DNA from 2 places in the Pseudomonas sp. MAFF 730105 genome. Region 2 is predicted to be linked to the other one. Evidence: predicted binding sites of a transcription regulator. Region 2 holds the regulator's gene; the other holds the start of a gene.
The links. The regulator FliA, encoded in region 2, starts transcription of late flagellar genes. The targets are predictions, from matches to a motif close to CTAAAGTTTNNNNNNNNNNNGCCGNTAA.
Positions count from the first base shown of each region.

Region 1: the regulator FliA is predicted to act here: its motif matches at 6,616-6,643, upstream of PCOSP_RS13990 (methyl-accepting chemotaxis protein).

Region 1 is NZ_AP018438.1:3,175,075-3,182,922, reverse strand. It holds gene PCOSP_RS14015 (ABC transporter permease) at 1-299, shown strand, start outside; gene PCOSP_RS14010 (ABC transporter ATP-binding protein) at 317-1,468, shown strand; gene PCOSP_RS14005 (flavin reductase family protein) at 1,510-1,995, shown strand; gene PCOSP_RS14000 (LLM class flavin-dependent oxidoreductase) at 2,026-3,069, shown strand; gene PCOSP_RS13995 (TonB-dependent siderophore receptor) at 3,257-5,380, opposite strand; gene PCOSP_RS13990 (methyl-accepting chemotaxis protein) at 6,682-7,848, shown strand, end outside.
Region 2 is NZ_AP018438.1:1,897,141-1,904,988, forward strand. It holds gene flhB (flagellar biosynthesis protein FlhB) at 1-1,053, shown strand, start outside; gene flhA (flagellar biosynthesis protein FlhA) at 1,301-3,430, shown strand; gene flhF (flagellar biosynthesis protein FlhF) at 3,442-4,791, shown strand; gene fleN (flagellar synthesis regulator FleN) at 4,907-5,737, shown strand; gene fliA (RNA polymerase sigma factor FliA) at 5,734-6,477, shown strand; gene PCOSP_RS08490 (chemotaxis response regulator CheY) at 6,644-7,015, shown strand; gene PCOSP_RS08495 (protein phosphatase CheZ) at 7,034-7,822, shown strand; gene PCOSP_RS08500 (chemotaxis protein CheA) at 7,847-7,848, shown strand, end outside.

The DNA of each region.
Region 1 (7,848 bases), 1.3 Mb from region 2:
CCGCCGTGATCTGCGGCGCCTCGCGACTGCAAGCGGTGTTCAAGGTCACCTTCCCGGCCATCCGCCCGGGCATGATCGCCGGCGCCCTGTTCGCGTTCCTGGTGTCGTGGGACGAGGTGGTGCTGAGCGTGATGATGGCCAGCCCGACCCTGCAAACCCTGCCTGTAAAGATGTGGACCACCCTGCGCCAGGACCTGACGCCTGTGATCGCCGTCGCTTCGACGCTGCTGATCGGCCTCTCGGTGTTGGTGATGGTGATCGCCGCCGCCCTGCGCCGGCGCAATGAAATCAGCGCCTGAGCGCCTAGGAGAACACAATGAGTGCCGTCAAAGACCCTGCACAACAGAACAACAAGACCCTGGTCAGCCTGCGCAACCTGAACAAGCACTACGGCGACTTTGCCGCCGTCGACGATATCGCCCTGGAGATCCAGGACGGTGAGTTCCTGACCTTCCTCGGCTCCAGCGGCTCGGGCAAGAGCACCACCCTGTCGATGCTGGCCGGCTTTGAAACCCCCAGCAGCGGCGAGATCCTGGTGGACGGCAAATCCCTGGTCAACGTCCCGCCGCACAAGCGCGACATTGGCATGGTGTTCCAGCGCTACTCGCTGTTCCCGCATTTGTCAGTGCGCGACAACATCGCCTTCCCGCTGGCGATCCGCAAACTGGCGCCGGCCGAGCGCGACCGGCGGGTCGACGCGATGCTCAAGCTGGTGCAATTGGAGCAGTTTGCCCATCGCCGCCCTTCGCAACTCTCCGGCGGCCAGCAGCAACGGGTCGCCATCGCCCGGGCGCTGGTCTATGAACCACGCATCCTGCTGATGGACGAACCCCTTGGTGCCCTGGACAAAAAGCTCCGTGAAGACCTGCAGGATGAACTGCGCCAGTTGCACCGGCGTCTGGGCATCACCATCGTCTACGTGACCCACGACCAGGAAGAAGCCATGCGCCTGTCCCAGCGCATCGCCATTTTCAGCCACGGCAAGATCGTCGGCCTGGGTACCGGTTACGACCTCTACCAGAACCCGCCGAATGCCTTTGTCGCGTCATTCCTGGGCAACTCCAACTTCCTCAAGCTCAAGGCCCAGGGCAATGCGGTGGCGACCTTCGAAGGCCAGTCGCTGTCGATCCGCCTGACCGCCGGCCTGCAAACCGATCAGGACGTGTTGCTGATGGTACGCCCGGAAAAGGCCTTGGCCCTGAGCACCGAGCAGGCCGCCCAAGCGCCATTGGCAGCCGGCTGGAATGAAGTCTCGGCCAAGGTCGTCGAGGTGCTGTTCCTCGGCGAAAGCCAGACTTGCAGCGTGGTGACGTCCGGCGGCACCGCCATGACCGTCAAGGCCCTTTCCGCCGCCGGCATGCCACTCAAGGCTGGCGACCCGGTGCGGGTGCGCTGGGCCGCTGCCGATGCGTGTGTCTACACCCAATGGGCCGAGAGCGACCTGAACAAAGCCGCCGGTGCTCATTGATGAACACGAAGTCATTACCGCCTGCGTACGAGGACTGTTAAATGATTGATGCCAACGTTTACAAACAAGTCATGGGTTCGTTCCCGTCCGGCGTGACGGTCATCACCACCCTTGATGACGACGGGCAGATCGTCGGCCTCACCGCCAGCGCCTTCAGCTCGTTGTCGATGGACCCGGCCCTGGTGCTGTTCTGTCCCAACTACAGCTCCGATTCCTACCCGGTGCTGATCCGCAACAAGCGCTTCGCCATCCATTTGCTCTCCGGCGGGCAACAGAACGAAGCCTATGCCTTCGCCCGCAAAGGCAAGGACAAGGCTCAGGGCATCGAATGGACCCTGAGTGAACTGGGCAACCCCTTGCTGAGCAACGCCACCGCCATCATCGAATGCGAACTGTGGCGCGAATACGAAGGCGGCGACCACGCCATCATGGTCGGCGCCGTGAAGAACCTGATCGTGCCGCAACACACCCAAGGCCCGCTGGTTTATTGCCACGGAAAGATGGGCGCCCTGCCTGTCCTCGCCTGAACCGATCGTCAATCATCAAGAGATAGCGCCATGAAATTTTCCCTGTTCGTACACATGGAGCGCTGGGACGAAAGCGTCAGCCATCGCCAGTTGTTCGAAGACCTCACCGAACTGACCCTGATGGCCGAGGCCGGTGGCTTCAGCACTGTCTGGATCGGCGAACACCACGCCATGGAATACACCATTTCGCCAAGCCCGATGCCGCTGCTGGCCTACCTGGCGGCCAAGACCACCACCATTCACCTGGGCGCCGGCACCATCATCGCGCCGTTCTGGCACCCGCTGCGGGCAGCCGGTGAATGTGCATTGCTGGACGTGATCAGCAACGGCCGCATGGAAGTCGGCCTGGCCCGTGGCGCTTACCAAGTGGAATTCGACCGCATGGCCGGCGGCATGCCAGCGGCCTCCGGCGGCCAGGCACTGCGGGAAATGGTTCCGGCGATACGGGCACTGTGGCAAGGCGACTACGCCCATGACGGCGACATCTGGAAATTCCCGACCTCCACCAGCGTGCCCAAGCCGATCCAGAAGCCGAACCCGCCCATGTGGATCGCTGCCCGCGACCCGGACTCGCACAACTTCGCCGTCGCCAACGGCTGTAACGTCATGGTGACGCCGTTGATGAAGGGTGACGAAGAAGTCCTCGACCTGAAGAACAAATTCCAGGCAGCCCTGGACAACAACCCCGATGTACCGCGCCCGCAATTGATGGTGCTGCGTCACACCCATGTGCACTCGGAGGACAACCCCGACGGCTGGAAAGTCGGAGCCAAGGCCATCGCGAAGTTCTACCGCACTTTCGACGCCTGGTTCGGTAACAAGGAAACCCCGGTCAATGGCTTCCTGGCGCCAAGCCCGGAAGAGAAATTCGCCGGCCGCCCGGAATTCGAACTGGATAGCCTGCACAAGACCGCCATGATCGGTACTCCGGAAGAAATCATTCCCCGCATCAAGTACTACCAGGCACTGGGCGTCGACGAGTTCAGCTTCTGGTGCGATAACAGCCTGCCCCATGCGGAGAAGAAGAAATCCCTGGAACTGTTCATCAAGCACGTGGTGCCGGCGTTTCGGTAATTGTGCCGGCTAGTCAGACCGCTATCGCGAGCAGGCTCGCTCCCACATGGGGCGCAGGTGTGCACTTATTCTGTATTCACCCTAACTTCCCTGTGGGAGCGAGCCTGCTCGCGAAGGCGGCCTGAAGGAAAAGATGCTCCATGAAAATGCCCGGACTTGAAGGTCCGGGCATTTTCTGTTTCAAGGATCAGAAGGTCACGCTGGCACTCAGGCGCGCGGTACGCGGTTCCCCGACGGCAACCTGCAATTGGCTGCCGGTGGAGGACGGGTAGTACTGCTTGTCGAACAGGTTGTCCACGTTCAGTTGCAGCGACGTCTTGTACCCGAATACCGGCGACTCCCAGCGCAGGAAGGCATCGGCGACGGTGTAGCTGCTCAACCAGAAATCGTTGGCATTGTTGGCCGCGCGCTCGCCGACGTAGCGAGCGCCGCCACCGGCGTGCCAGGCGCCGAATTCGGCCGGGACGTTCAAGTGGTGCGACAGGTAGAGGCTGGCGGTGTGCTTGGGCGCATCCGATAGGCGATGGCCTTCGTTCTTCGGATCATCCAGTATTTCCGTATGGGTATAGGCGTAGGTACCAATCAGGTCCCAGCGTTCGGCGAGACGTCCGGTGACGTCCAACTCCAGGCCTTGGGAGCCGACTTTGCCGGCGGCTTCTGCAATGGTTTTCCCACCGACCACCGTGTTGGTTACCACATTCTTTTTTTCGATATCGAACAAGGCGAGATTGATATTCAGCCCAGGCAGAGGATCATATTTGGCACCGATTTCATAACTGCGCCCTTCCTCCGGCTTGAAAGTGCTGAGGTTGTCATCGACGGTATCGTTGGGCTTGAACGAACGGCTGTAATTCCCGTACAGGGACAAGGTTTCGTCGGCTTTATAGACCAATCCCAGAAACGGAACAAAGGCATCGCCGTTATCGTCGCGAACAGGCACTCGCTTGATCATTCCCGTTTCACTGAACTGGTCGTAATGCTGGTAGCGTCCGCCAAACACCAGAATCCAGCGATCATCCAGGTGCCAGTTGTCCTTCAGGTAAACGGAGCTGGAAGTCAGTTTGTTACTCAGGTTGCTTTGCGCAGCATTTATCTTGCTTGGCTCTGCCAGACCACCATAAACCGGCGCGGTGATATCGAACCCTCCCTGTGCAGTGCCACGGTAGGTCTTGCCACGGTATTGATCGGACACCTGATTATCGACACCGATCAGCAGATCATGGCGCTGACCGAACAACTCCTGCTTACCCATGAAATCCCAACTGGCGTAACGCGTTTCATCGTCGTAGTGCGCACCATTGGCTGCACGCTGAAACTTACCGGTATTTGACAGGCTCGGCTGCGCAATCGAAAGACTGTACCGATCATTGTTCCAGCCATAAGTCACGCGAGTCTTCCACGCCTCGCTCAGCTCATACTCGAAACGCGCCGTCGCCGTCTCGCGAATCCCCACGCTCTTGGCCCAGCGCTCGTCGAGACGCTTGTCATAATCGATATCAGCCGGATGCCCATTGGTGAACACCGTGCCACGGTCAAACGGGTTGGAATATTCGTTGTACTCATAGCTCAGGTTCAACGAAGCCCGCTCACCGGTCCAGGCCAGGGACGGCGCAACCAGCGTACTTTCATTCACGCCGTAGTTGCGCCAGTAATCTTCATGACCACGCTCGGCAATCAGCCGATACGCCAGCCCGGTATCGCCCAGCGGCCCGGTGGTGTCCACCGCCATGGTGCCGCCGCCTTCGCTATAGGCCGAGCCGCTTAGCGTGGTGCTTTGGGTGTATTCGGGCTTTTTGCTGATGACGTTGATCAAACCGCCAGGCTCCAGCGCGCCGTACAGCATCGAGGCCGGGCCCTTGAGCACTTCGACCCGCTCGGTGGTGGCACTGAAGTTGTGCCCCAGGTTCGAACGCACGCCGTCGCGCAGGATCGAGCCATCGTCGTTGGTGCCGAAACCACGCTTGATCAGCGAGTCCCGCGAACCGCCCAAGGTATTGCCCTGGCTAACGCCGCTGACGAACTTCATCGCGTCTCCCAGGGAGCGCACCTGATAATCGTCCAGCGTCTGCTGGGTCACCACATTGATCGATTGCGCCTCTTCCTTGATCGGTACATCGCTCTTGCTCGCCGTACTGGCTTGCGACGCCGTGTAGCCCTCATCTTGAGTGATACGGCTGCCCTGGATGTCCGTGGTGGGCAGTTCGAGTACGTCCTGGGCCCACAGGGGGCTTGCGATGAAACAGCAGGACAAAGTCGGCAATACACACTTGATGAAGACGTTGCGATTCGCGGGAGGGGTGGAACGATTCAAGACGCGGCACTCACAGGGGAACGTTAATGCGAGCGAATATACTTTGAGAATGATTCCCAGTAAATCCTTTTCAAGACCTTGTTGCCACGGCTAACCCCTGTGTGCAAGCCAAGTGGTAGCAAGGAGATGGGCGATAAGCACTGAGTGCTCTGAAATGGGGAAGTCTATACCCATACCGCGAGCAGTCACCGTGTGCGGAGTAGATGATTAACTGAAAAACAGCCATCACCCTTTTCTGAACATTCAAAGGATGATGGCTGTATCGAACGAGGCGATGTATTTTTTGTTAAACCTAAGGTCGATAAAAGAGTTGATCAGTCTGATCGACGCCGCAATCCTCTAGAAAGGTAATACCGTCTTCGGAGAGCGCGTTACTGGCCGGCCTTGTCCCTGGTCTGCCATCCTTGAGTTGAGGATATAGATGGTACCGATGATCTGGGTCTATCTCGGGATGTCTGCTGCGAATTTTGTTGATTAACGTAACAACTCCTTCGTGAACGCCATGATTGTATTCGTCCAGCACCTCGCTTCCGAAATCGTCTTTGCAAACCCATACTCTAAGGGGATACATCATGATGAATCCTCCTACCATTAAACACTTCAGTTGAACTCGCTGGTAAATCCCAGCCGTATCTGACGACCGCTGCGCGTTTGTTGGCAGCGTTTCTTCGCCAAGCTTCATATTGTCAGGCTCTGGCTCAATAGCCTGCCGACAATAAAGCTTGATACCTCTCATGCAGACGGGCATGAAAGGGCGTGTTATTTATCCCTCTCTGAGCGAGGGATAACCACTGTAAGACTTTACAGGTAAGAGATATTTCAGACCGATGGCGGAGCCACTTTATGCCGTCATCGCGCAGGGCCTGCGTCAGTCATGACGTGGCTCAAGACTCTACGACTTATGCAGCATTGGTTCTAAATGAAAATGCCCGGACTCAGGTCCTGACGCTATTCACTCAAGACTTGCGGGTTCATTGTGGCAAGGGGATTTATCCCCTCGCCACAGATTCAGTCACTTCATTAAGTGAACAGTATTGCGGACGCAGGTCCGGGCATTTTTCGTTTCAGCGCAGCGCGGTCAGAACGTCGCGACTGCCCTGGATGTCCGTCGTGGACAGTTCGAATACATCCTGGGTCCACAGGGGGCTTGCGATGAAACAGAAATCGCGAACAGGCTCGCTCCCACAAGCGCTGTACACCAAACGAGCGCAGTAATATCAAAACGCCCAAAATCGCTAAAGCTTTGGCCCTCGCGGTCGAATGTATTCCATTGAGAGGTTTTTTTGCCCAGGAGCTATGGCATGCAGACGTTGAAGGCTTTGTACGAGTCCATCGAAATGCAATTTTTCGATACGCTCACCAAGAAACTCTCAAGCCTTTTCCTGCTTGTCGTCGTCAGCGGGTTGTTGTACTGGGTGGCCCTTAGCGCCCGTACCGACATTGTGACGCAGTTGCGCAACGCGCAGCTCGACGCCGCCCTGCTGGGGCAGATCGAGGGCCGGCTCGACAGCCTGACCCAGGCCCTGCTGTTCGGTGCGCTCCTGACGCTGGGCATGATCAGCTTCATGGTCTGGTACTTTCGCCATCTCATCGTACGCCCTGTCACCGCCATGACCCGGGCACTGGAGGAGATCGCCAATGGCGAAGGCGACTTGTCCAGGGACCTGCCGCTGGTGACCCATGACGAAATTCGCGTACTGGCCAGCACCTGCAACCGTTTCCTGGCCAAGCAACGGGAAATCATCAGTAACGTCCAGGCGCTCACCGTGCACATCGCCGTCGAGTCGGCGCGCTCGCTCAAGAACATCAGCGACTCCAGCGACAGCGCCACCCACCAGGCACGCTTCGCCAAGGAAGTGATGGAGCAGAGCAACTCCGCCGTGGACCGTATCGAAGAAGTCTCGCGCCAGACCCAGGGCATCTCCAGCACCACCGCGCAGAACCTGAGCATGGCCCGCGATTCCTATGCCGAGTTGCTGGAAGTGACCGGCAACATCGGCGAAATCGCCGGCAGCCTCAATGAATTCGCCACCCTGGTGGGGGCCTTGAACCAACGTTCTTCGAGCATCAAGTCCATCGTCGGGCTGATCCAGCAGATCTCTGCCCAGACCAACCTGCTGGCCCTCAACGCCGCCATCGAAGCCGCCCGTGCCGGCGAGAGCGGCCGGGGTTTCGCCGTGGTGGCCGATGAAGTGCGAACCCTGGCGCAGAACGTCAGCCGGGCCACGGACGACATCTCGCGCAACATCGATGCCATGCTCGAAGAAGTCGGTTCCACCCATGAACAGACCACCCAGATCAGCCACAGCGCCCGGGAAACCCAAAAAGTCGTGGAGCGTGCCTCCGGCCATTTCGAGAGCATGATCGTCGATTTCGAATCCACCAACGGCAAGCTGGCCGACATCGCCGATCATATCCAGCAGTTCGCCGATGCCAACACCGGCATCAATGAACGGGTCACCCAGATC
Region 2 (7,848 bases):
CGCTCCAAGGAGCTCAATACCCTTGTGGTGATGCTGGCGGGCGCTGGCGGGCTGCTGATCTATGGCGGTGGATTGGCCCTGGACCTGCTGGAAATCATGCGCCTGAATTTCTCCCTGCCCCGTGAGGTGCTGCTCAGTCCGGGCGCCATGGCGCAGTACCTGTTGCACTCGGGCAAGATCGCGATCATGGCGGTACAGCCGGTCCTGATCTTTTTGCTGCTGGCGGCTTTCCTTGGCCCGATTTCCCTGGGGGGATGGTTGTTCGCAGCGGGCAGTCTGGCCCCCAAGTTCAGTCGGATGAATCCGTTAGCGGGCCTCAAGCGCATGTTTTCCCCTTCGGCCCTGATGGAGCTGCTCAAGGCCTTCGGGAAATTTTTGCTGGTCCTGTCCGTGGCTTTGGCGGTGTTGTATTCGGACATTGACGATGTGCTGCGCATCGCCCATGAACCGTTGGAGCAGGCCATCATGCACAGCGTGCAATTGGTGGGGTGGAGCACCTTGTGGATGGCTTGCGGGCTGATCCTGATCGCAGCCATCGATGTCCCGATCCAGCTCTATCAGAGCAAGCAGAAGCTGATGATGACCAAGCAGGAGGTTCGCGACGAGTACAAGGAGCAGGAGGGCAAGCCGGAGGTCAAGCAGCGGATTCGCCAGTTGCAACATGAGGTGTCCCAGCGGCGGATGATGGCGGCGATCCCGACGGCCGATGTGGTCATCACCAACCCGACCCACTACGCCGTGGCGCTCAAGTACGACCCGGACAAAGGCAACGCTCCGGTGTTGCTGGCCAAGGGCAGCGATTTCCTGGCGCTGAAGATCCGAGAGATTGCCGTGGCCAATGAAGTGATGCTGCTGGAGTCACCCGCCCTGGCGCGGTCGATCTATTACTCCACCGAACTCGACCAGGAGATTCCTGGGGGGCTGTATCTGGCGGTGGCCCAGGTGCTTGCCTATGTCTACCAGATCCGCCAGCACCGCGCCGGCAAGGGCAAGCGTCCCGATCCGCTCAAGGATCTGCCGATCCCGCCGGATCTGCGCCGCGATCCAGAATAAGGTGTGCGCCAGGTCCTGCTGGTGACAGAACCTGTGGGAGCGAGCCTGCTCGCGATAGCGGCCTTTCAGTCAATTCCGTCATCGCTGAACTCCCGCTATCGCGAGCAGGCTCGCTCCCACAGGGTCCTTATTTCTGCTCCCGGGCTTGTATTTCCAGGTCTGGCAAAAGTTGGAAGGCTTCTTGCAATACCCCGTCTGCGCCTGTTTCGGGCGTCAAAAGTTTGCTTCACAGGAACGGGGAATTTTGGTGGATCGCTCTCAGTTACTCAGCACCGCGCGCAGCAACGTCGTAGACCTCAGCCGGGGCAATCTGGGCGTGCCGCTGTTGCTGCTGGTCATGCTCGCCATGATGATGCTGCCGGTGCCCCCGTTCCTGCTGGACGTGTTCTTCACGTTCAACATCGCCTTGTCGATCGTGGTGCTGCTGGTGTGCGTGTATGCCCTGCGCCCGCTGGATTTCGCCGTGTTCCCGACCATTCTGCTGGTGGCTACGCTCCTGCGTCTGGCGCTGAACGTGGCGTCCACCCGCGTGGTCATGCTCCACGGCCAGGAAGGCCACGCCGCCGCCGGTAAGGTGATCCAGGCCTTCGGTGAGGTGGTGATCGGCGGCAACTACGTGGTCGGTATCGTGGTCTTCGCCATTTTGATGATCATCAACTTCGTGGTGGTCACCAAGGGTGCCGGGCGTATTTCCGAGGTGAGCGCGCGTTTCACCCTCGACGCCATGCCCGGTAAGCAAATGGCAATCGACGCCGACCTCAATGCCGGCCTGATCGATCAGAGCCAGGCCAAGCTCCGTCGTCTGGAAGTGGCCCAGGAGGCCGAGTTCTACGGCTCCATGGACGGTGCGAGCAAGTTCGTGCGAGGTGACGCCATCGCCGGCCTGCTGATCCTGTTCATCAACCTGATCGGCGGCATTGCCGTCGGTATCCTCCAGCATCAGATGAGTTTCGGTGACGCAGGCAAGGTTTACGCCTTGCTGACCATCGGTGACGGTTTGGTGGCGCAATTGCCATCACTGTTGTTATCCACAGCCGCGGCGATCATGGTGACCCGTGCTTCGGGCTCCGAAGACATGGGCAAGCAGATCGGCCGGCAGATGTTCGCATCGCCCAAGGCCCTCGCCGTGGCTGCTGGGCTGATGGCGGTGATGGGCCTGGTCCCGGGGATGCCGCACATTTCCTTCCTGAGCATGGCGGCGGTAGCGGCAGGCGGCGCCTATCTGTTCTGGAAGAAGCAGAACGCGCAGAAGGTCCAGGCATTGCAAGAGGTCAAGCGCCAGCAGGAACTGCTGCCATCGCCGGCCCGTGCCCTGGAGACCAAAGAGCTGGGCTGGGACGACGTGACTCCTATCGACATGATTGGCCTGGAAGTCGGCTATCGTCTGATTCCGTTGGTGGATCGTAACCAGGGCGGCCAACTGTTGGCGCGGATCAAGGGCGTGCGCAAGAAGCTGTCCCAGGACCTGGGCTTCCTGATGCCCACCGTGCATATCCGCGACAACCTCGACCTGGCGCCTAGCGCCTATCGCCTGACGCTGATGGGGGTGATCCTGGCCGAAGCCGAGATCTATCCGGATCGCGAACTGGCGATCAACCCGGGTCAGGTCTATGGTTCGCTCAACGGCATTACCGCCAAGGATCCAGCTTTTGGCCTGGAAGCGGTGTGGATTGAAATCAGTCAGCGGGCCCAGGCCCAGTCCCTCGGTTACACCGTGGTGGACGCCAGTACGGTAGTTGCGACCCATTTGAACCAGATTTTGTACAAGCACTCCAGCGAGCTGATCGGCCACGAAGAAGTCCAGCAACTGCTGCAGGTGCTGGCCAAAGGCTCGCCGAAACTGGCCGAAGAGCTGGTGCCGGGCGTGGTTTCGTTGTCGCAGTTGCTCAAGATTTTGCAAGCGCTACTGGCCGAACAGGTGCCGGTACGCGACATCCGCAGTATTGCCGAAGCCATCGCCAACAACGCTTCCAAGAGTCAAGATACCGCCGCCATGGTGGCCGCGGTGCGGGTCGGCGTATCCCGTGCAATCGTCCAAAGCATTGTAGGCACTGAGTCGGAGCTGCCTGTGATCACGCTGGAGCCAAGGTTGGAACAGATATTGCTCAATAGTCTTCAGAAGGCAGGACAAGGCTCGGAAGAGGGTGTTCTGCTGGAGCCGAGCATGGCCGAGAAGCTGCAACGTTCGTTGATCGAGGCAGCCCAGCGGCAAGAGATGCAAGGCCAACCGGTGATCTTGCTGGTGGCGGGTCCGATTCGTGCGATGCTTTCGCGATTCGGTCGCCTCGCGGTCCCGGGGCTGCATGTGCTGGCGTACCAGGAAATTCCGGACAACAAGCAAGTGACCATTGTTGCGACAGTAGGGCCCAACGGCTGAGGTAGTGGGTTATGCAAGTGAAGCGTTTTTTCGCCGCCGATATGCGTCAGGCCATGAAACTGGTCCGTGACGAGCTGGGCGCCGAAGCAGCCATCATCGGCAACCGCCGGATCGCCGGTGGTGTCGAGCTGACGGCGGCCCTGGACTACAAGCTGTCTGCACTGGCCCCGCGGGTTCCGAACATGGAACTTGAGGATGAGCTGCGCAAGACCCAATCGCGCATCGCCAGCGCCCAGGCCGAATTGAGCCTGCGCAGCAGCGAAGGCGAGGCTGTCGCGGGCACCAATCGTCAATTGTTTGCCGGTCAGCCATTGACCGCAGGCCTGCCGCTGACCGCTGCCGAACCGCTGATCGAGCCGACCCCGGCCGAGCCGCGTCGTCCGGCGCCGGCTCCTGCCGCACCGGCTGCCGGTATCGACCCGCGTGCGCTGGACTCGATGCGTTTCGAACTCAACAGCCTGCGCGAACTGATGGAAGTCCAGCTCGGCTCCCTGGCCTGGAACCAACTGCAAGGCAGCCGTCCGGCCCAGGCCAATCTGTGGCGCCGCCTGCAACGCATCGGCCTGTCCGGCCCGCTGGCCCGCGACCTGCTGGCGCTGATCAACGATATCCACGAGCCTCGCCAGGCTTGGCGCATGTTGCTGGCGCATCTGGCGCGGATGATCGCCACGCCGGAAGTCGAGCCGTTGGAAGAGGGCGGGGTGATTGCCATGGTCGGCCCGGCCGGCATGGGCAAGACCACCACCCTGGCCAAGCTCGCCGCCCGCTATGTACTCAAGTACGGCGCCCAGAGCATTGCCCTGGTCAGCATGGACAGCTTCCGTATCGGCGCCCAGGAGCAACTCAAGACCCTGGGCCGGATTCTCAACGTGTCGGTGACCCATGTGGATCCGGGTCAATCCCTGGCCCAGGCGCTGGAGCCTCTGTTGCGCAAACGCGTCGTGCTGATCGATACCGCAGGCCTGCAAGCCAGCGATCCAGCCCTGCGCATGCAGCTTGAAAGCCTGGCCGGGCGTGGCATCAAGTCAAAAAATTATCTCGTGTTGGCAACCACCAGCCAGAAACAGGTTCTAACCGCCGCCTACCACAGCTACAAACGCTGCGGATTGGCCGGTTGCATCCTGACCAAGCTGGACGAAACGGCAAGCCTGGGCGAGGTCTTGAGCCTGGCGATCGGTCACGATCTGCCGGTGGCGTACCTGACGGATGGACCGCGGATCCCGGATGATTTGCATCTGCCGCGTCGCCACCAACTGGTCAGCCGTGCCGTGAGTGTGCAAATGCAGGACGAACCCAGCGAAGAAGCCATGGCTGATATGTTCGCTGATATCTACCACAGCCCGACCAAGCAGGTTGGCTGAGGTAATCATGAATATTTTTTGTACCTACATCGATGGTCTGCCAGGCAATGTTCCGTATGTGAACGCGCAGCCAGTAATGTGGCCTCCGTCTAAGTAAGACAGGTAAAGAACGAACATGGGCAGCATGCATCCCGTACAGGTGATCGCGGTGACCGGCGGCAAAGGTGGCGTCGGCAAGACTAACGTGTCAGTGAACTTGTCCCTGGCTCTGGCAGAGCTTGGCCGACGGGTCATGCTGCTGGACGCCGACCTGGGCCTGGCGAACGTGGACGTGCTGCTGGGGCTCACACCCAAACGCACGCTGGCGGACGTGATCGAAGGCCGCTGCGAACTGCGTGATGTGTTGTTGCAGGGGCCGGGCGGGATTCGTATCGTGCCGGCCGCCTCCGGCACCCAGAGCATGGTTCATCTGACCCCGGCCCAGCACGCCGGTCTCATCCAGGCATTCAGCGACATTGGCGACAACCTCGATGTGCTGGTGATCGACACGGCGGCGGGTATCGGTGATTCGGTCGTCAGTTTCGTGCGTGCCGCCCAGGAAGTGCTGCTGGTGGTCTGCGACGAGCCCACCTCCATCACCGACGCCTATGCCCTGATCAAGCTCTTGAACCGTGACTACGGCATGAACCGCTTCCGCGTCCTGGCCAACATGGCCCAGAGCCCGCAGGAAGGGCGCAACCTGTTCGCCAAGTTGACCAAGGTCACCGATCGCTTCCTGGACGTTGCCCTGCAATACGTCGGCGCCGTGCCGTACGACGAGAGCGTGCGCAAGGCTGTCCAGAAGCAACGTGCCGTCTATGAAGCTTTTCCCCGTTCCAAATGCGCGCTGGCATTCAAGGCGATCGCCCAGAAGGTCGATACCTGGCCACTGCCGGCCAACCCTCGTGGGCATCTGGAGTTTTTCGTCGAGCGTCTCGTGCAACAAACAGCAGGGCCCGTGTTATGACAGCCAGCGGTTACAACCACCTCTACAAAAAATCGGCACGGGACGCCCAGTACGAGTTGATCGAGCGTTACGCGCCCCTGGTCAAGCGCATCGCCTATCACTTGCTGGCGCGGTTGCCGGCCAGTGTCCAGGTTGAAGACCTGATCCAGGCGGGCATGATCGGACTGCTCGAAGTGGCGAACAAATACGACGCGAGCAAGGGCGCCAGTTTCGAGACGTACGCCGGCATTCGCATTCGTGGCGCGATGCTCGACGAAGTCCGCAAGGGCGACTGGGCACCCCGTTCGGTGCACCGTAATACCCGCATGGTCAGTGACGCCATTCGCGCTATCGAAGCGAAAACCGGGCGAGACGCTAAAGATCATGAGGTTGCGGCCGAACTCCAGTTGAGTCTCGATGATTATTACGGGATTTTGAACGATACCTTGGGCAGCCGCCTGTTCAGTTTCGACGACCTGTTGCAGGACGGCGATCATGAAGGGCTGCACGAGGATGGCGCGAGTACTCACATGGAGCCTGCGCGTGATCTGGAAGACGAACGTTTCCAGAGCGCGCTGGCCGATGCGATTGCCAATTTGCCGGAGCGTGAGCGACTGGTCTTGGCGCTGTACTACGACGAAGAGCTGAACCTCAAGGAAATCGGTGAAGTCCTGGGGGTCAGCGAATCGCGGGTCAGTCAGTTACACAGCCAGTGCGCCGCCCGTTTGCGGGGGCGTTTGGGGGAGTGGCGAGCGCGCTGACAATCGGTGCGGGGAGGTTGCGAGCAGGGTTTGCGTGGCACGTGTTGCGCAGTCTCGATCCGTTGTGTCCCGGGCCGTTGTCGAATGCTGTACCGGATTGATTGAAATGGCGCGTTCAGGTGCTGCACGCGTTTAAGACTGCTTGGAGGTCGAATTGGACAAGAACATGAAAATCCTCATTGTTGATGACTTTTCAACGATGCGGCGGATCATAAAAAACCTGTTGCGTGACCTTGGGTTCACCAACACGGTCGAGGCCGACGATGGCACTACTGCCATCCCGGTTCTCAACAGCGGGAGCATCGACTTTCTGGTGACTGACTGGAACATGCCTGGCATGACCGGTATCGATTTGCTGCGCCATGTGCGCGCCGATGAAAAACTCAAGCACCTCCCGGTGCTGATGGTCACCGCCGAAGCCAAGCGCGAGCAGATCATCGAAGCGGCCCAAGCCGGCGTGAACGGCTATGTGGTCAAACCCTTCACGGCCCAGGCGTTGAAAGAAAAGATCGAAAAGATCTTCGAACGCATCGGTTAACGGCGCCACGGGGGAGCTATGGAGAATAACGAAGCTTCAATGGGCGATTTCGAATCGACCCTTAAAAAACATGCCCGCGAACTGGTCGAAAGCCTTGAAAAAGGTCGTTTCGGCGATGCAGTCCAGATGATCCACGAGCTCAATCAGACCCGGGATCGTGGTCTGTACCAGGAAGTCGGCAAGCTCACCCGTGAATTGCACAGCGCGATCGTCAATTTCCAGATCGATCCGAACATGCCTCAGGCCGAAGAGGTCTCGCAGATTACTGATGCGACCGAGCGGCTGTCTTACGTGGTCAAGCTGACCGAGGCCGCCGCCAACCGCACCATGGATCTGGTGGAAAGCGCGACGCCGCTGGTCAATGGCCTGGGCGACGAAGCCCAGGCCTTGAGCGCCGACTGGGGCCGTTTCATGCGTCGTGAGGTCGGGGCGGAAGAATTCCGGGACCTGGCTCGTCGGGTTGACGGTTTTCTGACACGCAGCAGCGCCGATAACCGCGCGGTCGCAAGCAACCTCAACGATATTCTGCTGGCTCAGGACTATCAGGACCTGACCGGGCAGGTGATCAAGCGCGTCACCCAATTGGTTACCGAAGTCGAAAGCAATCTGCTCAAACTGGTGTTGATGGCCAGCCAGGTCGACCGCTTTGCGGGCATCGAACACGACCGTGAGGCGATGCTTGCTGAAAAAGATCCACAAAAACATCTCTCTCAGGGTGAAGGTCCGCAAATTCATGCCGATAAAAGAGAAGACGTTATGTCCGGTCAGGACGATGTGGACGATTTGCTGTCCAGCCTTGGATTTTAGCCCTGTTTTAGGAGCACCCCATTAAT